DNA from 3 places in the Colwellia sp. Bg11-28 genome. Region 2 is predicted to be linked to each of the others. Evidence: predicted binding sites of a transcription regulator. Region 2 holds the regulator's gene; each other region holds the start of a gene.
The links. The regulator MetJ, encoded in region 2, represses methionine synthesis genes. The targets are predictions, from matches to a motif close to TAGACGTCTAGACGTCTA.
Positions count from the first base shown of each region.

Region 1 (10,190 bases), on a different contig from region 2:
GCACCAAAATAAGCACCACGTAGATGCTCTGGTGCCAAACGATCAATATGCACATTCATAGTAGGGAATAAAATAGTTTCCGCTAAGCTCATCACTACAATCGCACCAATCCACCCCCAAAAAAGCGTTAATGGATTTACCGCTAGCCAAATTTGTGAGCACATCAACAAGACTAGACCGACTTGTATTCGGCTAATTAAAGATAAACTTGCCATTAACTTCAGTAATAGAAATTGCGTTGAAATGATCACTAACGCATTGGTAAAAATCATCGCTGAAATAAGCTGTAATAAATCAGGGACTTTAGCTCGCGTTAAATATTGTATAAGCGAGCTATCCATTTGTGCATAAATAAACATGCATAAGATATTGGCAAAAATAAGACATTGTAATAACTTATCAGCCATTAATACCTTTAGTATTTGATTACTTGCACTATTTTTCGTTGTGATTTTAGTCTGCGTTTTATTTTGATTGTGAGTCTCAGTAGAGATGCTATTTTTTTTATTATCCAGCGAATCGGCAGCCCTTTGATTAGCTTGCACTGATTTTTCGTTCTCTAACTTACTGTGTTGATGAAAGCCCCACCATAAAAGCACCAATAAAAAGGAAAATGCTGCTGCCGTAATATAAAAACTTGATTGCTCTCCTGTTAAACCTAACCACAGCCCTAACATTGGGCCGACAGCACAACCGACATTAACGACAAAATACAATGACTGCATGGCTAGTTCGCGAGTGCCTTTATCTTTGATGATATCGCCGATTAATGCTGAGGTGAGTGGCCGCCAGAGCGCAGTAGCAATTGAACACAAGGTGATCACCAGCGAATAACCGGCAATGGAATCCACCTCAGCTAATATCGAAAAAGAAATGATATATAAAATACCACTGGCATACATTAACTGATGACGGCCAATTCGATCAGATAACGCGCTACCAACGAAACTCACTAGCACTGAAATAACGGCAGCGCTTGAAAGAATGAGCCCTACATGTGTGGCAGATAATGCAAACTTTTCGTAAAGGATTACCGCTAAAAATGGCCATACCATGTAGTAACTACCACGGGTGATAAATGAACCAAATAACAAGATCCACATTAATCGTGGGAATGCTTTAAAGCGCTTTACTGAAACAACATTAGACATGAACTTCCTTATACCAAACGGCTCAATAATTGAGCTTTCAAGATAAAATTTAAAATCAGCTATTTCAAACCGTGCTTTATCTTGAATACAACCAGTTATATAAACAAAAAACCTTACTTAATTAATTGTATTGCTTTTGGGCCGAGAAAAGCAATACAATTTGTTCGGATAATCTATTTAATATTGCTGAGCAAAAACTATTACTACTCAAGAGATAAAGCACAAAGTACCTACTAACTCAGCCCCTATTGGCGTGTTTGACTCCGGCGTAGGCGGACTTTCTATTGCTAAATGCATAACCGAGCAACTTCCCCATGAAAATATTATCTATATTGCCGACAGTCTTCATGCTCCTTATGGCGAAAAATCTGTAGAATTTATTATCAAGCGTGTTAATTACATTACCAAGCAACTTATTGATAAGGGTGTAAAAGCCATAGTTATTGCCTGTAATACTGCAACTGTGAATGCCATTGAACAACTTAGATCGCAAGTGAGTATTCCTATCATTGGGGTTGAACCGGCAATTAAGCCTGCTGCAAAGCAGAGTATCAGTAAAAAAGTGGCTATATTAGCGACACAAGCAACCAGCGAAAATCAGCGTTTTAAAGACTTGATTGACTTACACCATAATGGTGCTGAAGTTCACATTCAACCCTGCCCTGGCCTAGTTGAATTTATTGAACAAGGTAATCAAAATAGTGACGATTGTAATGCCTTGTTAAAACAATATATCAATCCCCTCATTAAAGAAGGTATAGACACGCTAGTACTTGGTTGTACTCATTACCCTTTTGTTCAAAAACAAATAAGCCTCATTGCCGGTCAACAAGTAACAATTATTGAGACAGCCGCACCGGTTACAGTGCAATTAAGCAAGAAATTAGTAGAAAGAGAAATAAGTGCATGTAAAACACAGCAAGGACAATATCAATTTTTTAGCTCGCTTGAAACAAAACAGCAAGAACAAATATTTAGTCAATTGTGGCAGGAACCACTTACTTTACATGCGTTAGAGCCTTAATAAATTTCCCCTTCGATGACTTCGTTTAGCTGAAACCTACCCAGAATATTACGCTAGTTCAATAAAATCACAATTAATTAGAGACGTTTAGCCGTCTAGGCGTAAAAAAGCTAGAAAGTTGTTTTCAACAGGTGTAGAATCGCCCCATTATTTTGTATAACTCAAATTTTTCTGAGGATTTATGTCTAGACATTTTTTTACTTCCGAGTCTGTTTCTGAAGGCCATCCGGATAAAATTGCCGATCAAATTTCTGATGCGGTATTAGATGCCATTATTGCCAAAGATAAACATGCTCGTGTGGCCTGTGAAACGATGGTAAAAACCGGTGTTGCTATTATTTCTGGTGAAGTATCAACTAATGCTTGGGTTGATTTAGAGAAACTTACCCGTAATGTGATTAGTGACATAGGCTATACCTCATCAGATGTTGGTTTTGATGGCGCAACTTGTGGCATCATGAATTTGATTGGTCAACAATCACCTGAAATTGCTCAAGGCGTAGATCGTAGCAACCCAGAAGAACAAGGTGCTGGCGATCAAGGTTTAATGTTTGGTTATGCAACCAATGAAACCCCTACCTTAATGCCTGCACCATTATACTACTCACACCGTTTAGTTGAACGTCAAGCTGAAGCGCGTAAATCAGGTGTTTTACCTTGGTTACGCCCAGACGCTAAATCACAAGTAACATTTATCTATGAAGATAATAAGCCAGTTGCTATTGATACCGTGGTACTTTCTACGCAGCATAACCCTGATATTAAACAGGAAGATTTAGTTAGTGCTGTAATGGAAAATATTATTAACCATGTATTACCTGCAGAATTATTAACTGAAGATACTAAATACCATATCAACCCAACAGGCCGTTTTGTTATTGGTGGCCCAGTAGGTGATTGTGGTTTAACGGGTCGTAAGATTATTGTTGATACTTATGGTGGTATGGCTCGTCATGGCGGTGGAGCTTTCTCAGGTAAAGATCCATCAAAAGTTGACCGTAGTGCTGCTTATGCTGGACGTTATGTTGCTAAAAATATTGTGGCAGCCGGTCTTGCAGATCGTTGTGAAATTCAAATATCTTATGCCATTGGTGTTGCTGAGCCTACGTCAATTTCAATTGATACCTTCGGCACAGGCAGTATTTCTGAAGAAAGATTAGTTGAAATAGTACGTGAACATTTTGACTTACGTCCTTATGGCATCACTAAAATGTTAGACTTATTACACCCTATGTATCAGCAAACTGCTGCCTATGGTCATTTTGGTCGTGAACCATTTGAAATGACCGTCGGTGATGATACTTTCACAGCCTTTAGCTGGGAAAAAACTGATAAAGCAGACGATTTACGTAAAGCTGCAGGTTTATAGTTAATACCGAATCAAGCTAAGGAGAAACTGAGTTATGCACTAAAGCATTACCTAGCCTCTCCTAACTAATTAAGGGATAGATTTTTCATTAACTCTATCCCTAAAAAAACCAGTTTATCTAGTAGATAAACTGGTTTTTTATTTTAATCAGATCTATTTAATCCTATTAAACACTCGCGCTAGTTAGCCGCATCAAGTTTTTTACGTAATGATTTACCCCAAGCTTTAAAGAGATTTTTTGCATCTTTAGCACGCTCCATCGCTGTATTAGGTTGATAGTCATCACCAATGGCTTGTGTACCTTCAAAGATATGAATTAAGCTTCTTGTCTTACCATCACGTAAGTGAACTGATAAATGAAATTCACCAGAGCCTTTCGTTGTTGTTTCAGTATCTTCTTGTGAGGCATATGGCATAAAACTGATAATTTCTACATCAACAATAAGTACGCCCTTACCTTCTTTGTCTACAATGTCGTAGCGACCTTTATTCTCAGTTAAGCCTTTTTCAACACCTTCTTTAAAACGTGCTTTTAAATGAGCTCGATTGCTATCTGTGACTTTCCACTCGAAACTTTCTTTATCAATCCAAGGGGGTGAAATAATTTTAGTGTGGGACAGGTCTAAGTCTTGTATATAAACTTTATCATAACCACTTAATGAAATAATTGGGCTAGCAAAGTTCTTATCCACTGAGATCATTTCACCAGCAATGGCTGATTGACCTGCAAGTGCTAAAGAAAATACACTGGCCGCAAGCGTGGTAAGTATAATTTTTTTCATTGTTAATCCTTTTTATTTATATTACTTAAGAAATTACGTGTAATTTCGTAGCTAGTCAAATGAAACCAATAAAAGAGTACAACTTTATACATTTATTCATTGTTTTTTGCCCTTGTCGCCCTTATTTTAGTTTAATAATCATGATTTTCCATTAAGCCCTATTATGCGTAACCCAAGAATTTTTCAACAAAGTCAATTTGCTCTTAACGAAACAGTGCCATTATCTGATGACGCCTTTGGTCATGTAGTGCGCGTTTTACGTCTAAAAGAAGGTGACACTATTACATTATTCAATGGTGAAGAAGCTTTTCAATATACCGCAACACTCTGTAATGTAAGTAAAAAATCAGCTGATGTAAAAGTTACTTCCCAAGAGGAAAACAACAGTGAATCACCGCTTAATATCCATTTAGGGCAAGGTATTTCTCGTGGCGATAGAATGGACTTTACGTTACAAAAATCGGTAGAGCTTGGCGTAAATACCATTACCCCTTTATTCACCGAGCGCTGCGGAGTAAAACTTAATGCCGAACGTCTTGAGAAAAAACGTCAACAGTGGCAAAAAATTGTCATTAGCGCTTGTGAGCAAAGTGGTCGTGCAAGCGTGCCCGTTGTTGCAGAGCCGATGTTATTAGCTGATTGGTTAAAACAAGAAACCAGTGCTTTGAAAATTAATTTACACCCAAAAGCACAGCATTCCATCATGAGTTTGCCTATGGAAAATACCCGTGTTCGATTACTCATTGGTCCTGAAGGCGGGTTAAGTGATGAAGAAATCACGCAAGCCTATGACAGTGATTTTCACGATGTACTGCTTGGCCCTAGAGTATTACGCACTGAAACGGCGGCATTAACGGCAATTACTGCATTACAATGTCGCTTTGGTGATTTACACTAAATTTATTATTGTTTTTCTCAACTACAAATTAATAATACCAGTTTCATTAATTAGGCGATCTATTTTATACGCAGAAAAAATGACCAAATATAAGACGTTTATTTTAATAACTAGTTGTTCTAATTATTAAATAAACAACGAAATAGTTGGTTATTTTAACCAGTAGAAATGATCACAAAGTTAGTGAGATTGGTATAACAGCTTATGACAAGAACATACCTTAAATGAAGTTTATTGCGAATTGCAACGACAGCATTAAAAATCAACATTGAACAGGATAAAAAATGACTACAAATAAAGTAATAAAACTCGGCATAGTGATGGATCCTATTTCACAAGTTAAAGTAGCAAAAGATTCATCAATGGCGATGATGCTTGAAGCACAGCAACGTGGCTATGAACTTTACTACATGGAAATGAAAGATTTATATCTTGATCAAGGCCAATGTCGTGCCACAACACATCGAGTTAAAGTGTTTGATGATAGTGAGCATTGGTATGAGTTATCAGACCCTCAAGATATAGCCGTGAGTGAGTTAGATGCAGTATTGATGCGTAAAGATCCTCCTTTTGATACTGAATTTATTTACGCAACTTATCTTCTAGAGCGTGCTGAAGTTGAAGGCACACTCATTGTAAATAAACCGCAAAGTTTACGTGATTGTAATGAAAAACTATTTACGGCTTGGTTTAGCGAATTTACTCCTAAAACATTGGTAACACGTAGTAGTGATAAAATTCGAGAATTTCACAATAAACTACAAGACGTTATTATTAAACCTCTTGATGGCATGGGCGGCGCGTCAATATTTCGAATTAAAGCAGACGATGTTAACGTAGGCGTAATTATCGAAACCTTAACCAACCATGGCGAGCAATATGCGATGGTGCAAGAGTTTATGCCAGAGATTGCTGATGGTGATAAACGTATCCTGATTGTTAATGGTGAACCTATGCCTTACTGCCTAGCGCGTATACCTGCTCAGGGTGAAACTCGTGGTAATTTGGCTGCCGGCGGACGTGGTGTTGCTCGCCCTCTTAGTGTTAGTGATAAAGCGATTGCTGATGCAATTGCTCCTGAATTGAAAAAACGTGGTCTATACTTTGTTGGTCTTGATGTTATTGGTGATAAAGTAACTGAGATCAATGTGACGAGTCCTACGTGTATCCGTGAAATTGAAGCTGCTTATCCAATAAATATCAGTGGTAAGTTAATGGATGCGATTGAAGATAATATCAATAAATAAGGGTTGAATTGCATGGAAAAACAACAAAAATTAGAACAAAGAGCAACGATTAAGAGTGATTTTGATTTAGAACCGTCTCAATCAATGAGTAGCTTAGAGAACCAATTATTGATTGCCATGCCATCTCTGGGTGATCCTTATTTTAATAAAACTGTGACTTATATTTGTGAGCATAATGAAGATGGTGCTATGGGCTTGATCATCAACTTGCCCGTTAATATCACCTTAGCTGATTTGCTCAAGCAAATAGAGCCAGATGAAGGTGACAAAACAGGTAACGTAAATAGTAACAGTGAGTTAACCAAAAGTGATGATGTGAATGATATTACGCTTGTCACTGATATTACTAATAGCTTAGAACAATTAGTGCTCGCAGGTGGCCCTATTGCTCAACAGAGAGGGTTCGTTCTGCATAGTTCACAACCAGGTTGGAGTAGCTCTTTAGTCTTGAGTAAAGAGCTGATGATCACCACCTCAAAAGATATCCTAATGGCACTGGGCACTCAACAGGCCCCTGAACAATTCATTGTTACCTTAGGTTATGCTGGTTGGGGACCCGGTCAACTAGAACAAGAGCTACAGGCTAATTCATGGCTCACCACGCCTGCCGACATTGAGATACTTTTTAAAACACCCATTGAGCAACGTTGGAAAAAGGCTACTGAAAAACTGGGTATTGATCTCGCCCATTTATCTACCGATATTGGGCATGCTTAATCGCAGCCCTTTCAGCGCTAGCGTATAAATTACGACACCAAATGCTTCATGAAATTACACCATAATATTACTAAAAGTAATGACCATATCTCAAGGAAAAAAATGTCGACTAAAACTAAATCACCCATTGGCCAACGCACCGTTATTGGATTCGATTTTGGTAAAAAATATATCGGCGTTGCCGTAGGCCAAGAAATGACAGGTAGTGCCACGCCACTAGGTTCGGTTAAGGCCACCGATGGAATTCCTCATTGGGATAACTTAGCTAAGTATCTAAAAGAATGGCAACCTGATTTCATCGTCGTTGGTTTGCCACTAAATATGGACGGTAGTGAGCAACAACTGACTTTAGATGCTAAGAAATTCGGTAACCGAATCCATGGCCGTTTTGGTATACAAGTTGAGTTTCAAGATGAACGATTAACCACTGCCGATGCCAAAGAGCAACTATTTGCTCGCGGCGGTTTTAAAAATTTGAAAAAAGATAATATTGATGCTGAATCAGCTAGGTTAATTATTGAGAGCTATTTTGAGCAACAGTACACTTAATAACTGTGTTTAAACTGCCCTTACCTATTCAACTTAGCCTTCCCTCAATCTAGTCTCTAGCTAGAGAATAAATTGACTTTTAACTCATTGAGATTACACTAAAAACTAGTCTACATTTCAATGAGATTAATATTCATGTCTACGAAGTTTTTCGGTACTTGCCCTACGTTATTTATGCTGTTTTTCACGCTAATATTCCTCAACGCTTGTGATAACAGTAAACCTGGCCTTGCCCTTGGTACATTAGAGCGAGAGCGCATAGCTCACACAGCAACAGTGAGTGAAATCATCACCGCTTTACCTGTTAGTGCAGGTAGCCAAGTCAGTAAAGGCACTGTACTGGTAAAGCTCGATGATACCATTCAAAAAGCGCTGGTTGCTAAAGCCCAAGCGGAAATGCAACAAGCTAAGGCTAATTTAGAAAAAGTGCACAATGGTGCTCGTGAAGAAGAAGTTGCTGCGGCGTCTGCACAAGTTGCTGGTGCTAAAGCAGCGCTAGTAAAAAGCGAAGCTAATTATCAACGTACTAAAATACTCATTAGAAAAGAATTAGCGAGTCAAGCAACACTTGATAATGCCCTTGCGTCGCGTGATGAAAACACCGCTAAACTTCACAATGCACAAGAAAAGTTATTACAACTTATTAATGGCGCCCGCATTGAAGATTTACAAATTGCCGAGGCTATTTTAGCGACAACCATTGCCGTAATGGATAGTGAAAAGAAAAAACTTAAAGATTTAACCATTACCGCCAAGCGTGATGGTTTATTAGATAACTTACCCTGGAACTTAGGCGAACGAGTGACGCAAGGTAGTCCTGTCGCAATTGTATTGGCGGGCAACGCTCCTTTTGCGCGTGTTTATGTGCCAGAACCTTACCGTGTAAAAATAAAAGTCGCCGATAGATTAATGGTACACGTTGATGGCTTGAACGCTCCGATTATCGGCACTGTACGATGGATATCTTCCGAACCCGCGTTTACCCCTTATTATGCGCTAAACCAAGAAGAGCGCGCCAACCTCATGTATTTGGCCGAAATACAATTACCCAATAGTGCAGCAGATTTACCTATGGGTGTCCCAGCGCAAGTTCAAATGCCATGATTATTTCAACCCGAGTCGCGGCCAACAATCAAAATTACAGTCCTGAATTTGCTATAAACGCTAAGAACCTTTGCCGAAACTTCGGTCAATTAGCTGCGATATCGAATTTAGATTTAACCGTCGAAAAACAAACTATTTACGGATTTTTAGGGCCTAATGGTTCAGGTAAAACCACTGCTATTCGATTACTCACTGGCTTATTAAAACCTACCAGTGGTCAGATTAGCGTATTGGATTGTCATTTGCCGCAAGAAGCCAATAAGCTGCGCCTACAAATTGGTTATATGACACAAAAATTTTCACTTTATGATGATCTTACTGTCAAAGAGAACTTACAATTTATCAGTAAGATTTACGGCTTGACCGCTAACGAACAAAAGTCACGTTTGAGCGAGTTATTAAGTACTCATCAATTAACCCAACAAAGCCAGCAACTTGCTGGCAGCATGAGTGGCGGTCAAAAACAACGTTTGGCCCTTGCCGCTGCAGTGATACACAAACCTAAACTGCTCTTTTTAGATGAGCCAACATCAGCAGTTGATCCACAAAATCGCCGAGAGTTTTGGGAACAGTTATTTGATCTTTGCGATCAGGGCACCACTATTTTGGTCTCAACTCATTACATGGATGAAGCTGAACGTTGCCACAAATTAGCCATTTTAGAAAACGGTGTTAAAAGAGCAGACGATACACCTCAAGCATTAATGAATAATATGGCGGCACAAGTTGTTGAGATTGCAGCAAGTGACTTACGATATATAAAAGACAAACTGATCCAACTACCGCAAGTCATCTCAGCCGCTCAGTTAGGTACGCATTTACGCGTTTTAGTTAATAAAGCAGAAAGAAATCCGGTAGGGCTATTACAGCGTCAATCCTGTATTAAACCAACAGATCAACTTGCCATTGTTAGGCCTAGTTTGGAAGATGTCTTTGTCAGCTGCACGGGTCAAAGGGAGGCATTGTAATGAAAACATCTTTATTGAGAATTCAAGCAATCGTCACTAAAGAGTTATTGCAACTTAGCCGCGATAGAATGACCTTTGCCATGGTGATCATGATCCCCCTAGTTCAACTATTGTTATTTGCTTTTGCTATTAACACCAATGTACGGAATATTCCCGTTGGCGTAGTTGACCATAGCCAAACATCGCTAAGTCGCATATTACAACAAACAGTTTCTGCAACAGGTATCATAACCTTCACCCACAGCTATCACTCGGTAAAAGCGGCACAAAAAGCGATTGATAGTAACGAAGTGCGCGCGGTACTGATTATCCCACAAGACGTTAGCCAGCGATTGGTTCGTCATCCCAGTGTCGGCTTTGGTTTACCGCCATCAAGTAAAC
Region 1 is NZ_PJBA01000001.1:50,218-60,407, forward strand. It holds gene CXF79_RS00185 (MDR family MFS transporter) at 1-1,151, opposite strand, end outside; gene murI (glutamate racemase) at 1,405-2,175, shown strand; gene metK (methionine adenosyltransferase) at 2,357-3,544, shown strand; gene CXF79_RS00200 (DUF3313 family protein) at 3,724-4,326, opposite strand; gene rsmE (16S rRNA (uracil(1498)-N(3))-methyltransferase) at 4,490-5,224, shown strand; gene gshB (glutathione synthase) at 5,509-6,471, shown strand; gene CXF79_RS00215 (YqgE/AlgH family protein) at 6,556-7,188, shown strand; gene ruvX (Holliday junction resolvase RuvX) at 7,291-7,737, shown strand; gene CXF79_RS00225 (HlyD family secretion protein) at 7,873-8,841, shown strand; gene CXF79_RS00230 (ABC transporter ATP-binding protein) at 8,838-9,809, shown strand; gene CXF79_RS00235 (ABC transporter permease) at 9,809-10,190, shown strand, end outside.
Region 1: metK (methionine adenosyltransferase) is a predicted target of MetJ. The motif match lies at 2,264-2,281, and genes of this name have one in related genera.

Region 2 (10,190 bases):
TTAGTAATGGTGCCTAAGTCGATGGCACTGGCTGTGAATGAGGTTAAGCCAGCTAAACTAATAAGTGCAACTGAGGCTGATAGGCATATAATTGATAATTTCACGATTAACTCCATGTTAAAATTTTGTAATAGATTACTTTAACATGCTTACTGAAAAAATTTACAGGAATTGTTTATTGAAAGTATATAGCGTTGCACAAATAAAAAGGCCCTTCTCGAAGAGAAAGGCCTGAAATGCTCGCATATTGGTCTTGTTACCAAGCTTCTTATTATTAATTTTTTGTAGCTACTATTTTTTATTATTTTTAGTTTGAGCTACTTTTGTTTTCTTTCTGTCTTTGTTTTTATTTTTTGTTTTTATTATTGTTTTTCTTTAGCGCAGGCATTTTATACCAAAGCCTTTTTACCACCGCAACAACTTTAGTAGAGCATAAACTCGACGATGCCCTTCGTAGTAGGCTTGTTCAACAGGCATAAACTGCTAACCTATTGATTCAAAATTCATTGATGAAAATCAAGTATAATTTAGCGTATCAAAAAAAAAGTTATATAAATTGAACTTTTATATTTCAAAGGACTTTTATTATTGATTCAACGGTAGTTTATTTTTTCAGGAGTGTTGATTTAGCGCATAGATCAAATGGCTGGTCGATGCTAAACTGCGCAACATAAAAACCATTAACGAGATGCTTTTCAAATAGCAGCTGTTAAATCACTAAATTAAATGATTCATGGTGACACTATTACGCGTAAGTAATTTGTCTAAGTGATTACAAAGCATAAGATAAGAGGAACTATTGGTGACAGAATTAAAAAATGATACCTATTTACGTGCGCTATTAAAGCAACCAGTAGATTACACGCCGGTATGGATGATGCGTCAAGCGGGTCGTTATTTACCAGAGTATCGTGAAGTACGTAAAAATGCCGGTGACTTTATGTCGGTATGTAAAAATGCTGAATTGGCTTGCGAAGTAACTATTCAACCATTACGTCGTTTCCCATTAGATGCTGCGATTTTGTTTAGTGATATTTTAACTATTCCTGATGCTATGGGTTTAGGTTTATATTTTGAAACAGGTGAGGGACCAAAATTTGAACGTCCTATTACCTGTAAAGCGGATGTTGATAAAATTGCCGTACCTGATCCAGAAGATGAATTAGGTTATGTAATGAATGCCGTGCGTACTATTCGCAAAGAACTAAAAGGCGAAGTACCGCTGATTGGTTTTTCAGGTAGCCCTTGGACATTAGCAACCTACATGATTGAAGGTGGTAGTTCTAAAGCTTTCACTAAAATTAAAAAGATGATGTTTGCTGAGCCACAAACCTTACATTTGTTACTTGATAAGTTGGCTGACTCAGTCATTAGTTATTTAAATGCCCAAATTGCTGCAGGCGCGCAATCTGTAATGGTATTTGATACTTGGGGCGGCGTATTATCTCCACGTGATTATAATGAGTTTTCATTACAATATATGGCGAAAATCGTTGATGGTTTAACGCGTCATAATGAAGGTCGTCAAGTGCCAGTGACATTATTCACTAAAAATGGCGGTATGTGGTTAGAATCTATCGCGGCAACTGGTTGTGATGCAGTTGGCCTAGATTGGACCATTGATATTGAAAATGCAAAAGCACGTGTTGGTGATAAAGTTGCTCTACAAGGCAATATGGATCCATCAATGTTATATGCACCATTGCCACGTATTGAACAAGAAGTTTCAAAAATACTATCAGGCTTCGGTGAAGGTGGTACAGGTCACGTATTTAACTTAGGCCATGGTATACATCCAGATGTGAATCCTGATCATGCAGGTCACTTCATTGAATCAGTACACCGTTTAAGTAAGCCTTATCATAAATAAGATGCTTTAATTATCGCTGGAATATAAACCCAGCTTTATAGTAAATAAAAAAAAACCGCTATTAACTTACTTTAAGTAAATTAATAGCGGTTTTTTATTGCTCTATTTTAATCGGTAAATAGAATCATATTTTTGTAACTCCCTATTAATTTTTTCCCTTGCCAAGCTTCTTATCCTTCAATGGGGGTGTGTTGCGTTTGTCTATTTACACCTTCTAAACTCAGCATTTCATAAATTAATACCGAAAAACATACTCTGTTACATTGTTACTTCGTTCATAATATAAAAGTCATTTCCTATTAATTATCAATATTTTGAATGCCTTTGTTTAATCGTTAAGGTCTTGTAGTACGACAAAAAACTAAAAATTAATAATAACTGTACTTGTGTTTCGGTGTGCTAGTGATGTATAACACCAGTATCTTTTTGGTATTATTCAAGGAATAGGGCATGACACCTCAATGGGATCCAGAAAAACCAATCTACCTACAACTGTATCAGCAAGTAGTCACTCGTATATTAGATGGCTATATCAAAGAAGGAGAGGCTTTACCTTCTGTTAGAAAGGTAGCTGCTGAGTATCAGCTTAACCCAATGACTATTTCAAAGGCGTATCAAATGTTACAGGATGAAGAGGTTGTAGAAAAACAACGTGGTAAAGGTTTGTTTGTTATGCCTGGAGCACAAGTTTTGATGCTAGACAGAGAACGTGAAAGCTTCTTGTCACACCAGTGGCCAGAAGTATTAAAGCAAATCACTCGACTTAAACTCTCGCCAGAACAACTATTAACCAGCAGCTGGGACGGGTAATTATGAACTCATTAATTTCAGTAAATAATGTCAGTAAATCATTTGGCAACAAGCAGGTGCTTTCGTCAGTGAACTTTTCTGTTAACGCAGGACAAATTGTTGGTTTGGTTGGACCTAACGGCGCAGGTAAAACTACCTGTTTACAAGCTATATTGGGCTTGACCGATTTTGAAGGTGATATCAGTGTTCTAGGTCATCATCCAAGAAAAGATCGCGTTAGCATGTTAAATGATGTCGCTTATATTGCCGATGTAGCTATATTGCCTAAATGGTTAAAAGTTTCACAAGCCTTAAGCTATATGCAAGATATCCACAAGAATTTTAATCTAGAAAAAGCCCATGAATTTTTAGCAAAAACCAATATTGCGTTAGGCGATAAAGTTAAAGCTTTATCTAAAGGTATGGTGGCGCAATTGCATTTAGCGCTGATTCTGGCCATTGATGCCAAGGTGCTGATTTTAGATGAACCAACCCTAGGTTTAGATATTCTAACTCGTCGTGAGTTTTATAATCATTTATTAGAAGATTTTTATAACGAAGATAAATGTATTGTGGTTACTACTCATCAAATCGAAGAGATTGAACACATATTGACAGACGTTGCTTTTATTCAGGATGGGAGAATAGTATTGGCACAAAGTACTGAGGAGATAAAACAGCGCTTTAATATAGTGGCAGTAGCTAATGAACAGTTACCTCAAGCGGATGAACTGAATCCTTTATTTAAAAATAGCATGATGGGATTAACGACCATGTTATTTGATAATCAAGATAAAGAAACGTTACAAGGTTTAGGTAAAGTATCAATACCGAGCTTAGCCGATGTTTTTGTTGGTGTGATGAATAAGGAGACTTGTTAATGAATACAACAATAATGAAAGCCTCAATTAAAAAAGAGTTGTGGGAATTTAATGGCATGCTGACTTGGGTGCCAGTGACTTTAGCCGGAGTCTTTATATTCATTCCTCTACTTGGTGTGATATTAAATGGCGTTGATATGAAAGAATTGATGATAGGGATTGAGAATTTAGCTCAATTTCAATCATCTGACCGTATCAGTGAAGTATTTTTTGTTTCTGCGATAGCGCTGTTTAGTCCATTCATTGCAATAGGCTTTATTGTGCAAGTTTATTATTTTGTTACCTGCTTATTTGACGAAAGACGAGACCAATCAGTGATGTTTTGGCGTTCGTTGCCTGTGTCAGATAAAATGACTATTGCCAGTAAAGTATTAACCGGTGCTATTGTCATTCCAGTGATATTCTTTATGGCAGCGACATTGCTGATGTTATTTATATTGGTACTGGCAGTGATTGCTTGTTCAGTATTATCTATTGGGTTTGATATTTCATTATGGGGCATGCTGGCAGGCGCAGACATAATAAGTGGCGTAGGTTATATTTGGTTAACACTCGTACCAATCGCTATTTGGTTATTACCTCTGTACAGTTGGCTAATGTTGGCATCTATTTACGCGAATAAAGCACCTTTTTTATGGGCGGTATTACCGATAGTCGCGTTATTGGTCATTGAAGCAATTGTGGTTCACTATCTACATTTATCGCAACCATTCTTTGGGCATTTCTTGATGGATTATTTCTCTATGACTCCTGAACATCTTGCTGATGTATCAGTCGATCAAGATACGTCACGCTCAGCAACATTACTGATGTTAGTCTCTCAAATTGATTATCGAACAGTGTTGATTTCTACGGGGTTATTATTCACTACCTATTGGTTTAGAGTGAATAAGCAAGAATCATAATGAGTAAATGAGACACTAAAAGTATAGTTAAATCAGATGATTAAGTAGTTAATGCCAATATACTCGTTACCATGTATATTGGCTTTTTTCATATCGATAATTTAATCCGATTGGTATTATAGATAACAAACGGTATTCCTACCGGTATTCTTAGCTTGATATAAGGCTTTGTCTGCACGAGAAAATAACACATCAAAGGCCTTGTCGCTGGCGATAAGACTTGAAACACCGATACTCACCGAAAGGTTTATTTCTCCCTGCCAATCACCAGTAATGATTAACCTGCTTTGTTCTTCTTTAATACGCTCTGCAAAGGTCATGGCTGACATCGCCGAGGTTTCAGGTAACAGAATAGAAAACTCCTCACCACCGATGCGCGCTAGAATATCTGTTTGCCGTAAACTCGCTTTTAATTGCTTAGCAATTTCTATTAATACTTGGTCACCCGCAGGGTGACCAAATTGGTCGTTGATGCTTTTGAAATGATCAATATCAATGGAGATCAGTGTCATAGACAATGAATAGCGTTTTGCACGTTGATACTCTTTTTCTGCTTGCTCAATGAAAAAGCGTCGATTATATAAATTGGTTAATGGGTCAGTATTGGCAAGTAGTTTAAATTCTTCTTTAAGTTTGAATAGTTCGGTCACATCAGTTGAAAAACCGATTAATGCGGGTAATTTATCTGGCCGATCAAAGGGGACTTTAGTGCTGATGTAGTGACAGTTATCACCATTTTCACCATGAGTCGTTTCTTCAATGACCTGTTTTTGATTGGTTTCAAAAACCTGCTTATCTGATTGGTAAAAATGTTCGGCAATTTCTTTGGGTAAAATATCAGTATCTTTTTTACCTATGATGTTCTCGGCCTTATCGCCAAATAACTCGGCAACGCGATTATTCACATATAAAAAGGTACGTTCACAGTCTTTAACATAAATATGGGCATCTATATTATTAAGCATGGTCTCAAGTAAGTAACTTTGTTCATTGACTTGTTCTTGTAGTTGTTTTTCTACTGTAATGTCTGTCGATATACCACAAATGCCGTTTACATTACCTAAGTGGTCAAAAAGTGGTTTTTTGACCACTTTAAATATACGGGTTTCATTTTTCGCTCTGATAAAGTTACTTTCTTCATTTTCAATGCGGATTACTTGATCCATCACCATACGATCGTTTGCTTTTAATTGTTTAGATAAAGCTAAATCAAAAAAGTGAGTATCATCAAAACCAATAACATCTGCTAAGTTTTTTTCAAATAAATCTAAAACCGCTTGGTTTGCATAGGTGTATTTGCCCGATAAATCTTTGGTATATATAAAGGAATCGATACTGGCTAATATCTGATCTTTAATGGTGTCATCAGCGTTGTTTATGTTTTTTTCTTTACTCAAAGTATTCGCCTTAGGTAGAAGAGCTAACGAATCACAACCCAAATAGCTATGAATTGCTAAGTTATATATTAGCACATATAGATAACTAGCAAATTATCTGACCTTGCTCTTGGCGGTATTTTTAAGTGCAGTTAAGCGCTATGCTTTGTTTTTTCAGCTTTGTAGACAGAGGCGCATGCCTTACTCAGATTTTTCAAATACAAAGTGGCAATAAAAAAGGCACTTATTAGGTACCTTTTTTGTGTGTTTAACTTATCGTTAAACGTTATTCATCCTCAACTTCGTAAGCACTAAAGTCAGTAATTCCCTTTGCTTCAAGCAAGCGTCTGACACTTGCAGGTAACTTCTCATTATTATCTTTTGCTAAATCTTCATCATCAGGCAGGGGTTGCCCAGTAAATGCATGTAAGAACGCTTCACATAACAATTCACTATTTGTAGCATGGCGAAGGTTATTTACTTGGCGTCTAGTACGTTCATCTGTCAACACTTTTAAGACGCGCAAAGGAATAGAAACGGTAATTTTCTTTACTTGCTCGCTCTTTTTACCGTGTTCGGCATAGGGATTTATATACTCTTCATTCCACTGAGCCATCGATATTCCTCTATCTTGTTATAACGTATTCTAAAATGTAATAGTATAGATTTTACCTGTTGCATAAAACCAGTCAAGTAGAAGTTTAGAAGTCTAAAATTACTTGACCCAATTAATGAAAGTGTTTAGAGTTATAGACGTCCAAACATCTAAACGCTGATGTTGCTATATATCGGCGTTATTACTGATAAAACATGCGAATTAAACACTGCGTTTCATTACCTAGCATAATTAATGGAGAGAACTAAATGTCGATTACTAAAAAAGGTAATATTACCACTTCGGCAGTAAGAGCCGGTATTAATACCGACCAGCAGCATGGCGCTGTGGTTGCTCCTATTTACCTATCCAGTACCTATTCATTAAAGGGCTTTAATAACAAACGCCAATTTGATTATTCTCGTACGGGTAACCCAACACGAGCTACTTTTGCTGGCGCGATTGCAGAGTTAGAGCAAGGCAGTGTTGGTATTGTTACCAGTACTGGCATGGCAGCAGTGCATTTAATTTGTCAGTTATTATCTACCCAAGACACGGTCGTCATTCCTCATGATTGTTATGGCGGTAGTTTTAGATTATTTACTCATTTAGCTAAACGTGGTCAATTCAAGCTTATTGTTGTGGATCAAAATAATCAACAAGCACTGGATAATGCGTTAGCACATAAGCCAAAATTGGTGTTACTTGAAAGCCCAAGTAATCCTTTATTACGTTTGGTAGATATTGAAGTAGTAACCAAAGCGTGTCACGCAGTAGGTGCATTAGTCGCGGTAGATAACACGTTTTTATCTCCAGCGCTGCAACAACCTCTTACGCTAGGCGCTGATATTGTTTTTCACTCAACCACTAAGTACATTAATGGTCATAGTGATGTAGTGGGCGGTGTTGTCGTTGCTAAAACCGAAGAGTTAGGTGAGCAGTTAGCGTGGTGGGCGAATTGTATTGGTATTACCGGCAGTGCCTTTGATAGTTTCCTCGCGTTACGTGGTTTAAAAACATTACCGGTGCGAATGAAGCAACACCAAGAAAATGCGCTACGAGTTGCTGATTTTTTAAAAAATCACGATGCTATTGATGCGATATATTTCCCAGGTTTTCCTGAACACACAGGTCATCATATTGCCAAAAAACAGCAGTATGGCTTTGGTGCAATGTTAAGCTTTGAAATAAAGGGTGACGTTGAAGCGGTAAAAAAATTATTTGAAAACCTCGAATTGTTCACCCTTGCACAATCATTAGGTGGTGTTGAAAGTCTGATCAGTCACCCATCAACTATGACACATGCAGGTATGACAATCCCAGATCAGCTTGAAGCGGGGATTACTCAGTCTTTAGTACGTATATCTGTAGGCATTGAAGATATTGATGACATATTAGCTGATTTAGCCCATGGTTTAACGCAGAGCCAACTGTAATAACAAACAGATTAGCAGGCAGAGAGATGAAACAAGAGAATACGATTGTAAATAAGGTCAACGAAGATAAAGCAGTGTCTAGCAACGAAATTGCAGATATTGATTTTATTGCTGAAGTAGATGCAGAAAATAAATTGGCTAAACATGCTATTCAAGTACATAAATTTGGTGGTAGTTCATTAGCAACGCCCAAATGTATTAAACGTGCGCTTGAAATTATCCGTGAAAATTGTCAGTTAAACGATATCGTTGTGGTCTCAGCTAATGGTAAAACAACTGACCGTTTATTTGCTCTCTATTCTCTGGTCGAACGAACCATCGCAGAAGATACAATACAAAAAAGTGATGAATTAACTCAAGCGATTGATGAGTTAGCGAAAGAGCAAGCGCAACTTATTACTGAATTATTGAATGCTAATAATACCAAGCAATTATTGCTTAGGTTGCATAAAGACATTGAGCAATTAACGACTTGGTTAACCGCGGATATTGTTCAGCATCACAATGATGTTTTAGCCTTAGGTGAAGTATGGTCAGCAAGATTGTTGTCGGCGTTACTTAATGAGCAAGTTTGCCCAAGTAATAGTATCGATTCTCGTGATTTTCTTGTTATCGATAATGAACAAAGTTGCGTAGTGGATACTGCGCTAAGTGCTGCACAATTAAGACAAAGACGTCAGTTTGGTAAGTTAGCGGTTATTACTGGTTATATCAGTAAAGATTCTCGTGGTAAAAGCTGTACCTTAGGCCGTAACGGTAGTGATTACTCCGCGACTATTATCGCGTCTTTAGTTGCCGCTGGAAATGTGACTCTATGGACAGATGTTGATGGTATTTACAGTGCCGATCCTCGTGTTGTTCCTAGCGCTAGAAAATTACATCGTTTACCCAATGGCGTCGCAAAAGAACTAGGCCGCTTGGGTAACCCCGTTTTGCATGCTAAAACCTTATTACCATTGATTAACCCATTAAGTGAGCATCATACCCATCTGCATGTCGCTAGTAGTTTTGATGCCCAAGTCATCGGCACTGAAATTGGTAAGTTTGGGCAGATTGCTAAGCAAGAGTTATCTGTAACCTACCTTAATGATTTATTGCTAGCGCAATCGGTGAGCTTTATAGGTGAAGCTGCAACTAGGGCGAAGGCTGAGTTTTCCCCTATCTGTATAGATGACCAAAAGGGCTTTATGGTCATCACACAAGGACAACAAAAAGCCTTGAGTGATTGGTTGGCGAGTCATGATGTTGAAATTACTTTTAAGCCGGTTGCTATTATCGCAACCGTTGGCCATCGCGTAGCTGAACGTGGTGATATCAGGGCGCGCTTTAAACGCTCATTAAAAGCCGCTAAACCATTGAACTTGGTTGGTAGTGATAATAATCATAGCGTGATTGCTATTTTACCTGAACCTTGTTCAATTGAGCTCTTAAATACAGTCCACCATGAGATGACAAAAGATGCTCGTCATATTGGCTTAGTTGTTGCGGGTATGGGCAATATAGGCGAACGTTTTTTAGAATTATTACCCGCGCAGCTTAATAAAGTATACGCGTTAGAGAATTTACATTTAGTTGGTTTGCTTTCATCGAAAAAAGCGTTAATTAACAATGATGGTATTGATGTAAACCAAGCAACTTCATTGTTTGCTCAAGAAGCCCAAAGCTATGATCACGAACAGCTTATTTCTTGGTTGACCCAAAATCCATACGATGAGTTAATTGTGGTAGACATCACGCCTAGCGAAGATTTTAGTTTATTGTATGAACAGATGTTTGCTCTAGGTGTACATGTGATTGGTGCCAATAAGTGGGCTGCTTCAAGCAGTACAGCTCATTATAATAATTTAGTCAATACTGCGGATAGTCATAATAGTTTATGGTTAGGCAATACTACGGTAGGTGCGGGTTTACCAATCAATTATGCTATTGATGACTTGCGTCAAAGTGGCGATAGCATCAGTGAGTTATCAGGTATATTTTCAGGTACGCTCTCGTGGTTATTTGAAACCTATGATGGCAGTTCAAAGTTTTCAGAGCTGTTATTAAATGCTTTGGCACAAGGCATTACCGAGCCTGATCCTCGAGAAGATTTATCAGGTAGAGATGTAAAGCGTAAGTTACTCATTTTAGCGCGAAAAGCGGGTTTTGAATTAGCATTAGATGATATTGATTGTCAAAACTTAGTGCCAGAAGCATTACAAGCTTTATCAACTAGTGAATTCTTAGCCAGAGCTAATGAGCTAGATGAGTATTTTGCTACCGCGTTATCTGAAGCGAATCGTAAAGGTGCGTGCATTCGCTATGTTGCTCGTTTTCAGCATAATCCAGAAACAGGTAT
Region 2 is NZ_PJBA01000003.1:105,418-115,607, reverse strand. It holds gene CXF79_RS03390 (DUF2780 domain-containing protein) at 1-104, opposite strand, end outside; gene hemE (uroporphyrinogen decarboxylase) at 803-1,870, shown strand; gene CXF79_RS03380 (GntR family transcriptional regulator) at 2,321-2,680, shown strand; gene CXF79_RS03375 (ABC transporter ATP-binding protein) at 2,683-3,540, shown strand; gene CXF79_RS03370 (ABC transporter permease) at 3,540-4,445, shown strand; gene CXF79_RS03365 (sensor domain-containing diguanylate cyclase) at 4,562-5,842, opposite strand; gene metJ (met regulon transcriptional regulator MetJ) at 6,108-6,437, opposite strand; gene metB (cystathionine gamma-synthase) at 6,686-7,852, shown strand; gene CXF79_RS03350 (bifunctional aspartate kinase/homoserine dehydrogenase II) at 7,879-10,190, shown strand, end outside.

Region 3 (10,190 bases), on a different contig from region 2:
TAGGTGATAAATTGATAAGTGGCTATCTCTAGCTCATGGTTACTCAGTGAATTTTGATTCGAGGCAAGTAAAGTAACCTTCTTGTTTTTATTGACGTTTGGGATGTCGCTATGTGAAATATTCTGTTGAGATAAGTGATGGTACCAAAGAAGTCCCATTGATCCTTGTCCAACGACAACAATATTATCTAGCTTATTAATCATGAGTTTATTATGTACCATTGTATTAAGTTCGTAGCAGTGAGTAACATTTGTAGTTACAACGTATTGACTCTAGTTCTATGGAAAAACTTGCGGTACAGCCATTTCGCTAACACGAATAAACTGATGCCTACAACATCAGCAATAAAGTCTCCGAATTGCCCCGTTCTATACCCCAAAAAGGATTGGCCAATTTCTGTCAAAGCGCCATAGAAAATAAGAAAAGGCACAGAAAGAGACAGTGACAATTTGATAATAGAGTGGCAAACCCAGGTTAAAATGAAAAAGCTAGTTAAGTGCCCTATAGTATCAATCTCTGGAATTTGAAATATGCGCTTTCGTAAAACATTGGGTAAAAATTCATGCGCGAAAAGCAGTAATAGAATTACGACAATGACCGTAATAAAAAAGTAATAATGCGGGCGAGCTTTCACAAGTAATCTGCAATTAACTAAGTAAGTTATTCAATATTAGCATGATTAACACAGTATTTCTTGTTGCACTTTTCTGTCCTGCATTGCTGTTAAGTTGCCGCATAACATATATTCTTGCTTCAATTGGTACTTTAGTTGCGTGCATTAAACGTGAAGGTATAATAGCGGTATTGAGTTAATCCAACCTACATAGAGAAAAATTATGCCATCAATGGATATCGTATCAGAGACTGATTTAGAAGAAGTAAGAAATGCTGTCGACAATGCTAATCGTGAAATTACTACCCGATTTGATTTTCGTGGTGTTGAAGCAAGTTTTGAATGGAAAAAACCTAATATTATCCTTAAAGCTGAAGGTGACTTTCAATTAAAGCAAATGTGCGACTTGTTAAGAAGCCAATTAGCTAAGCGTAATGTTGATGCTAAAGCAATGGCCGTTGGAGATGCAAGTGCTTCAGGTAGAAATTGGAGTCAGCAAGTAACGTTTAAAGAAGGTATAGAGCAAGATATGGCTAAGCAACTAGTGAAGCTTATCAAAGGCGAAAAGCTGAAAGTACAAGCTGCGATTCAAGGTGAACAAGTTCGTGTAACAGGTAAAAAGCGTGATGAATTACAAGCGGTAATGCAATTAGTGCGTACTGCTGAGCTAGAACAGTCGTTTCAGTTTACTAACTTTAAAGATTAAATTTTAGCCAACTAAATTGTGACAACCAATTCAAAACCATAACTTTAGTTATGGTTTTTTTATGTTGGTTAAAATTAAAAGCATAATTGATCTAAATACTTCTATTGAAGCGTATTGTAGGTTTTGAATAGCATTCTAGTCTTTGAATAGTATATTAACCTAAGGAAAGTAAATGAAATATCTGGCCCTTTGTTGGAGCCTAGCATTATTGAGTAGTGCTGTGTTTGCGGACGGAGATAGAGGAGACGTTAGAGAGCGTATTGAACCGAAAGGTTTTTTGTATGGCTTAGGTTTAGGTATCAACCAAGAGATATATTCTGGCTATGATTATCGAGTCATTCCTTTACCTATTATAGGTTACCGAGGTGATAATTTTCGGGTTTTAGGGCCCTTCGTTAGTTATGATGCATTGGAATTTTCTGATATTGAATTGACTGTGCAGATCGCCCCTCGATTTCAAGGCTTTGATGAGTCTGACAGTTTTATTTTTGAAAATATGCAAGAAAGAAAGTTTTCTATGGATGCTGGATTAGGACTTTCTTATCAGAAGAAGGACTGGAAAATAGGCCTTTCAAGCATGTTTGATGTACTTGGCAGATCTAATGGTTATGAAGCTAAAGCTAACATCTCGCGTGTGTTTCGCAAAGGTCCTTTGTTCTTTGAACCAAGTTTAAGTGTCAGCTATTTAGACAGCAATCATGTTGATTATTATTATGGTGTGAAGGCAAGCGAAACTAATGAATTTACATCTCAATATCTTGGTAAATCCGCACTAAATACTACTATTTCTTTATCCTTGGCCACGCCCATTTTTTTAGGTGGCTTTACCCGTATTGTAGTTGATTACACTTGGTATGATTCAGCAATAACCAATAGCCCATTGGTTGAAGATGAAGCTAATATGAGTGCTCGTTTTCTCTTTAGTAAGTTTTTTTAACTATATCACGGCATTTAGACTAGCTAAAATCTCGTGTTGTTTTCTTTGAAGTATTACTTACCTCAAACGACTTCTCGACATTTTTAATTCAATAGCTACTTTAGGCGATGATGGTAACTTATTGTCAATTGCCATTATTAGTCCGATTGCTATAACTCACCTGAAAATGATCACTTATTTAGTGCGATTAATGTAAGTATTCGTGGGATTAATAACTCACTTAAGTAGATGTACCAAGGGAATTAGCTCTAATATCTAGCAAGATTATTTATATTTATTATTTTCTGATATGAATAAAAGGGGAAAAAAGGCTCTATAATTGATAGTCATCATTATGGGCTATATACATGTTTGAGCTCTATCCAGAAAAGGCTAAACATGGCGTTAAGTACTGTAATAGGTGGTTATTAGCTCGATTTATGATTTAGACGATAAAAACAGTATAGACGTCTATACGTTTAGATGTTGACATATCTAGTGATCTAAGTAACAGTATAACTCTTAATTATTATGTGTATTTTTTGTTAGGTAGCGTCATGCCCATTAAAATTCCCGACCAATTACCAGCGTTATCAATTTTAGATAATGAAAATATTTTTGTTATGTCTGAGAACCGAGCAGCATCTCAAGAAATTCGTCCAATGCAAGTCGCTATTCTCAACTTAATGCCGAATAAAATTGAAACTGAAGTGCAGATATTGCGCATGCTGTCTAATACACCGTTACAGATAAATATTGAATTTATTCGTATACATAAAAATGTGTCCAAAAATACGCCAGAAGAGCATCTAGAAAACTTTTACCATTTGTTTGATGATATAAAACACAAACAATACGATGGTCTAATCATCACAGGTGCTCCGCTAGCTTTGCTTGATTATTCGCAAGTGAAATTTTGGGATAAAATTTGTGAAGTGTTTGATTGGGCAGAAAAAAATGTAACTTCAACCATGTTCTCATGTTGGGCTGCACACGCTGCGTTATATCATCACTACGGTTTAAACCGTCATTTGCGCAAAGAAAAACTTTCTGGTGTGTTTAAACACAAACCGCTTGATGATAAAGAGTCATTAACGAGAGGATTTGATGAAAACTTTAATGTGCCACATTCTCGTTATGGTTACATTGATAAATCAGATTATGAAAGCATTCCTCAAATACAGATATTAGCTGAATCTGCTGATGCAGGTGTATATTTAGCTGCCAGTAAAAACAAACAGCAAGTGTATTTGACGGGGCATCCTGAATACGATGCAAGCACATTGCATGAAGAATATTTACGAGATAGTAATAAAAGTGCTGATACTGCTTTACCCAAAAATTATTATCAAGATGATGACGCCAGCAAATCACCTGTTGGTTCATGGCGTAGTCATGGTAGTTTGCTCTATACTAATTGGCTTAACTACTATGTTTATCAAATGACGCCATATCAATTAGATGCTTCAAATATTAGAGCTATTCACCCTGATACTGTTATTTAGTTTTCACTAAAAGACCAACTAAGATTAATTAGTTGGTCACTATTATTTATCTTAGTCAGCCATTAAATAACTTTCGACACAGCGGAAAAAGAACATGAAAAAATCATCATCATTTGCCTTATTTGAGCAACAGTTAGCAAAAAACATTTTAATTTTAGATGGTGCAATGGGCACCATGATCCAAGCATATAAATTTGAAGAGCAAGACTTTAGAGCGGAACGCTTTGCTGATTGGCATACCGATGTAAAAGGCAATAACGATATGTTAGTGCTTACTCAACCTGAAATCATTAAAGCGATTCATCTTGAGTATCTTGAAGCCGGCGCTGATATTCTTGAAACGAATACGTTTAACGCAACAACGATTGCCATGGCCGATTACGACATGCAAGAGTATAGCGCTGAGATTAACCGTGTTGCTGCTCAAATAGCGCGAGAAGCGGCTGATGAGTACACTAAAAAGAACCCTGATCGTCCTCGTTTTGTTGCGGGTGTTTTAGGGCCAACTAACCGTACTTGTTCAATTTCTCCCGATGTAAACGATCCTGCATATCGTAACGTTACTTTTGATGAGTTAAAAGATGCCTATATCGAATCCACGTTAGCTTTGATTGAAGGCGGTAGTGACATTATTTTAATCGAAACTATTTTCGATACCTTAAATGCTAAAGCGGCAGTATTTGCAGTAGAAACTGTATTTGACCAATTAGGTGAGCGTTTACCTGTAATGATTTCAGGTACTATTACTGATGCCTCTGGTCGTACTTTATCAGGACAAACTACCGAAGCTTTTTACAATTCATTACGTCATGCAAAGCCTGTATCCTTTGGTCTTAACTGTGCCTTAGGTCCGGTTGAATTGCGCCAGTATGTTGCTGAATTAAGCCGTATTTGTGATACGGCTGTTTCTGCCCATCCTAATGCGGGTTTACCAAATGCCTTCGGTGAGTATGATTTCACCGTTGAAGACATGAACACTCATGTAGAAGAGTGGGCTTCATCAGGCTTTTTAAATATCATTGGTGGCTGTTGTGGTACCACGCCTGAGCATATCAGAGGCATGGCTGACTCAGTTGCAAAAATAAAACCGCGTAAAGTTGAAAAACGTGAAATTGCCTGTCGCTTATCTGGTTTAGAAGCATTAACCATTAACAAAGATAGCTTGTTTGTAAACGTGGGCGAACGTACCAATGTTACCGGCTCTGCCATGTTTAAGCGCTTAATTGTTGAAGAAGATTACGATAAAGCTATCTCTGTAGCTCTACAACAAGTAGAAAATGGCGCGCAGATTATTGATATCAACATGGATGAAGGCATGTTGGACTCAAAAACCGCCATGGTGCGTTTTTTGAACCTGATTGCTGGCGAACCAGATATTGCTAAAGTGCCGATCATGATTGACTCCTCTAAGTGGGATATCATTGAAGCGGGCCTGAAATGTATTCAAGGTAAAGGCATTGTTAACTCTATCAGCTTAAAAGAGGGCGAAGAAAACTTCCGTCACCAAGCTGAATTGCTTCGTCGTTACGGCGCGGCTGTTATTGTTATGGCATTTGATGAAGAAGGACAAGCTGATACGCGTAAGCGTAAATATGAAATTTGTCATCGTGCTTATCATATGTTGGTTGATGAAATTGGTTACCCGCCAGAAGATATTATTTTTGACCCGAATATTTTTGCTGTCGCCACTGGTATTGAAGAGCACAATAACTACGCGGTCGATTTTATCGAAGCAGTTGATGACATTAAGAAAAATCTACCTTATGCGATGATTTCAGGTGGTGTATCTAACGTTTCTTTCTCCTTTAGAGGAAACAACCCAGTGCGTGAAGCCATTCACGCAGTCTTTTTATACTATGCCATTAAAAATGGTATGGATATGGGGATTGTTAACGCTGGTCAATTAGCTATTTATTCAGACTTACCAGCAAATCTAAAACAAGCGGTAGAAGATGTTATTCAAAATAAGGACGATGGTGCGACTGAACGCTTACTTGATATTGCGCAAGAGTTTCATGGTAAAGCTGGCGGACAAGCCTCAAAGACAGATTTAACTTGGCGAGAATTACCGATTAACGCGCGTTTATCTCATGCGTTAGTTAAAGGTATTAATGAATTTATTATCGAGGATACCGAAGAAGCTCGTTTAGCGTCAGAGAAACCATTAGATGTCATTGAAGGGCCATTGATGGATGGCATGAATACTGTCGGTGATTTATTTGGTGCGGGTGAAATGTTCTTACCGCAAGTGGTAAAATCAGCCCGTGTAATGAAACAAGCGGTTGCTTATTTAAACCCTTACATCGAAGAGGGAAAAACTGAAATAAGCACCAACGGTAAAGTATTGCTCGCGACGGTAAAAGGCGATGTACACGATATCGGGAAAAACATTGTTGGCGTAGTACTGCAATGTAATAACTACGAAATTATAGATCTTGGCGTTATGGTTTCATGCGATGATATTTTACGTGTCGCTAAAGAAGAAAACGTCGATATCATCGGTTTATCGGGCTTGATCACACCGTCGCTTGATGAAATGGTTTATGTTGCTAAAGAAATGAAACGTACAGGCTTGAAACTGCCTCTATTAATTGGCGGTGCAACCACGTCAAAAGCCCATACAGCAGTAAAAATTGAGCCGCAATATGATGAACCCGTAGTTTATGTATCAAACGCTTCACGTGCGGTATCAGTAGTAAGTAATTTATTATCAAATGAGCATAAAGCAAAGTTCTTTGCCAGTACCCAAGAAGAATATGAACGCGTACGTGTTCGTCATTATAAAAAAGGTCCGCGCTCAAGTTTAATAAGCCTTGAAGCTGCTCGTGCTAATGCTACTAAAATTAATTTTGAAGATTATACGCCTAAAAAACCTAACAAACTGGGTGTAACTGTCCTTGATAATATCGATTTGAATGAAGTTAGAAAATATATTGATTGGACGCCATTTTTCATGACATGGCAAATGTCTGGTAAGTATCCGCTTATTTTAAAACATGAAGTGATTGGTGTTGAAGCAACAAGCTTATTTAATGATGCTAACGCCATGCTTGATGATGTTATTAATAATGAAAAAATATGTGCTAGAGCAGTATTTGGTTTGTTTCCTGCAAACAGTAATCAAGATGATATACAGCTATACACAGATGAAAGTCGCAGCGATAAATTAATGAGACTTCATCAACTACGTCAACAAAGTAAAAAACCAGCAGGGCAGTTTAACCGTTGTTTAGCGGATTATATCGCACCAGAAGACTCAGGCATTGAAGATTATGTTGGTGCTTTTGCTGTGTCAGCAGGTTTTGGTGTTGAAGATTTAGTCAAAGTTTTTGATGCAGATCACGATGCCTATAATTCAATATTACTTAAAGCGGTAGCGGATAGATTAGCGGAAGCGAGTGCTGAATATTTACATGAGAAAGTGCGTAAAGAATATTGGGGTTTTGCCCCCGATGAAGATTTAAATAATGACGCGTTAATTCGCGAAAGTTATCAAGGTATTCGACCTGCACCAGGATATCCTGCTTGTCCTGAGCATACTGAGAAAGGTTTATTGTGGGAGTTACTCAATGTTAAAGAAAACATTGATATGGACCTCACCTCAAGTTATGCGATGTGGCCAGGTGCTGCAGTGAGTGGTTGGTACTTCTCGCACCCAGAGTCTAAATACTTCGCGGTAGCAAAATTAGCTAAAGATCAGGTGCTAGATTATGCAGTTCGTAAAGGATTTACCTTAGAGCAAGCAGAACGTTGGTTATCTGCAAACTTAGACTATGAACCAGAGTAAGCTGAACCAGAATAAACTGAGTCGTTTAAATAGGTGAACTGATTACCTATTTAAGTTACACAAGTTGAGACTAATAAAAAAGGCTGCACCATGTTTATCATGGTGCAGCCTTTTCGTTTTCTAGTTAATGCTTTTTAGTAAAATGAATTTTGCTGGTAATGTATTACGTTATTACAAGCACTTTACTGGCCTTGGCTTATACCTTAGCTCATATCTTAATTATGCTGATTGATATAAGTCTGTTTGTGGTACTTCAAACTTATTATTGAATTTGGCGGATAATACTCCTTTACGATGTGCTAGTGCTGATTGTAGTTTTTTGGCTACTTTTGCAATGGCAACATAAAGTTGTTTGTCAGAAGCATTTACGGTTACTTTTTCACCTTCATACAGTGTGGTTACTTCAAGTTTTTGTAGATGCGGTTCAACGGTAATGGTCGAGTTTAGCGTCATGATTGACGGATAATGTTTAGAGATTTTCGCAAACTTATTTTCGATAGATTGCTTGATACCTTCAGTTATTTCAACGTGGTGTCCAGAAATTTTAATCTTCATAGTCTTACCTCTTTTGTTATCTTTAACTTTATCTGTGTCGTTATCTTCAATTTCATAATCCTCCTTCAGTCATAAAAATGCAATAGAAAAATGGTAGATAAATGCAATTAAATGTAACCCGATTTTTAGGGTTTTTTGGGCATGAAATATGCTAATAAAAAACTAATAAATAATTGAGTTGTTATTCAAAGAATTAATTAAACCAAAAATGACAAAGCAAAAAAAACGGCAAGTAACTTAAGTTACTTGCCGTTTGAGTTGTTCGAAATAGCTAATGCCTTGTAGTTAATTTCTAGTAGTTAACACCAAAGTTACACTGAACAGGTTATTTAAAATGCCTATCAAAGAAATCCATAATAGTCGCGTTTAAATGCACTTTTACTTTTTTTCCACGCATACTGTGTTTACTACCCGGGTAGGTCATCAGTTCAAATAGTTTACCTTCATCTTGTAAGGCTTTAATTAATTTCGTGGTATTGGTAAACAATACATTGTCATCCGCCATTCCATGATAAACCATCAGTGGACCGCTTAAGCCAGAAACATAAGGGAACACACTGCTTTGCTGATAACCTGCAGCATTGACTTTAGGGTGATTTAAATAGCGTTCAGTGTAATGCGTATCGTAGAGCATCCAATCTGTTACAGGCGCGCCACTTACACCAGCTTTGAAGTAATCACCTGCTTTAAACATAGTCATTAACGCCATGTAACCACCGTAAGAGTGACCAAATACACCAATGCGTTCTTTATCAACATACGGCAATGTCTGGAGGTATTTCACACCCGTAATTTGGTCGGCAACTTCAATTTGGCCCAGCGTCTCATAGATTGGAAATTCAAACGCGGTACCACGGTAGTTAGAGCCTCGATTATCAAGCTGATAAACAATATACCCCTGTTGTAACATGTATTGGGTTATATCAGCGCCTTGCCACTTATTAGTGACCAGTTGTGCGTGAGGACCGCCATAAACTCTAACAATGACAGGGTACTTTTTGCCTGGTTGCATGTTCTTAGGTTTATAAAGCTTGTAGTACAAATCAGCTTTGCCATCATCTGATTTTAAAGAACCAAATTCAGGCATGACTAAGCCATTATAATAAGGTGCTACAGGGTGCTCAGACGTCACTTTATTTTCAGCTAACCAAGTAATATGTTCACCATTAGCTGAATGCAAACTTACCTGTTTAGGTGTTTTCGTATTTGAGAAACTATCAATATAACTTTCGCTGGTTTGACTGAAGTTTATGCTATGAAAGCCATTGCGCTTAGAAATACGCTGTACATTTTCAGGCGATTTTCCGCTAAGAGGAACTTTATATAAGTGACGTTCAAGAGGAGTGTCAGCACGACCGGTAAAGTAAACCCAACCATTCTTTTCATCTACACGTGTTAGTGAATCAACTACCCACTCGCCTTTGGTTAACTGAGAAATTAACTCACCTTTTAAGTTGTAATGGTAAAGGTGCTTGTAGCCGTCGCGCTCGGAAGCCCAGATAAAAGTTTTATTGTCACTTAAAAAAGTTAAATCTTTATGCAAGTTAAGCCAATGGTTAGATTTTTCTACTAGTAAGGTTTTTTGGCGACGTTTTTTTAAATTGTATGTTTTTAATGTTAACGTTTTTTGGTCACGACTTTGTAATTGGTAAGATACCTTTTTACTATCACTAAGCCATTTCACACGTGGGATATAAATATCCTTGTTATCACCTAACTCAACAAAACGGATTTTTTTACCTTTAATGTCAGTAACGGCTAGTTGAATATGAACATTATTAGTCCCTGTTGCAGGGTAGCGTTGTTCAATTAGCTCAATTTTTTCAGCGTATATTTCGTTACGAATAACCGTTTTTACCGGAGTTTCATCGACACGTAAAAAAGCAATATGCTTTTCATTTGGCGACCACCAATAACCGGTCATACGCGACATTTCTTCTTGAGCAACAAATTCACTCATACCATTTTTAATGGTGCCGCCGCCATCGATGGTAAGTTGGCGCTCTTCACCTGAAGCAATATTTAATACATAAACGTTTTGCTCACGAATATAAGAAACAAAATTGCCTTTAGGTGAAAACTTTACATCAGTTTCAAAACCAGCAGTT
Region 3 is NZ_PJBA01000001.1:214,550-224,739, reverse strand. It holds gene CXF79_RS00910 (ketopantoate reductase family protein) at 1-203, opposite strand, end outside; gene CXF79_RS23315 (VanZ family protein) at 257-634, opposite strand; gene CXF79_RS00905 (YajQ family cyclic di-GMP-binding protein) at 837-1,319, shown strand; gene CXF79_RS00900 (MipA/OmpV family protein) at 1,492-2,256, shown strand; gene CXF79_RS00895 (homoserine O-succinyltransferase) at 2,793-3,740, shown strand; gene metH (methionine synthase) at 3,835-7,527, shown strand; gene hpf (ribosome hibernation-promoting factor, HPF/YfiA family) at 7,747-8,082, opposite strand; gene CXF79_RS00880 (S9 family peptidase) at 8,408-10,190, opposite strand, start outside.
Region 3: CXF79_RS00895 (homoserine O-succinyltransferase) is a predicted target of MetJ. The motif match lies at 2,700-2,717, and genes of this name have one in related genera.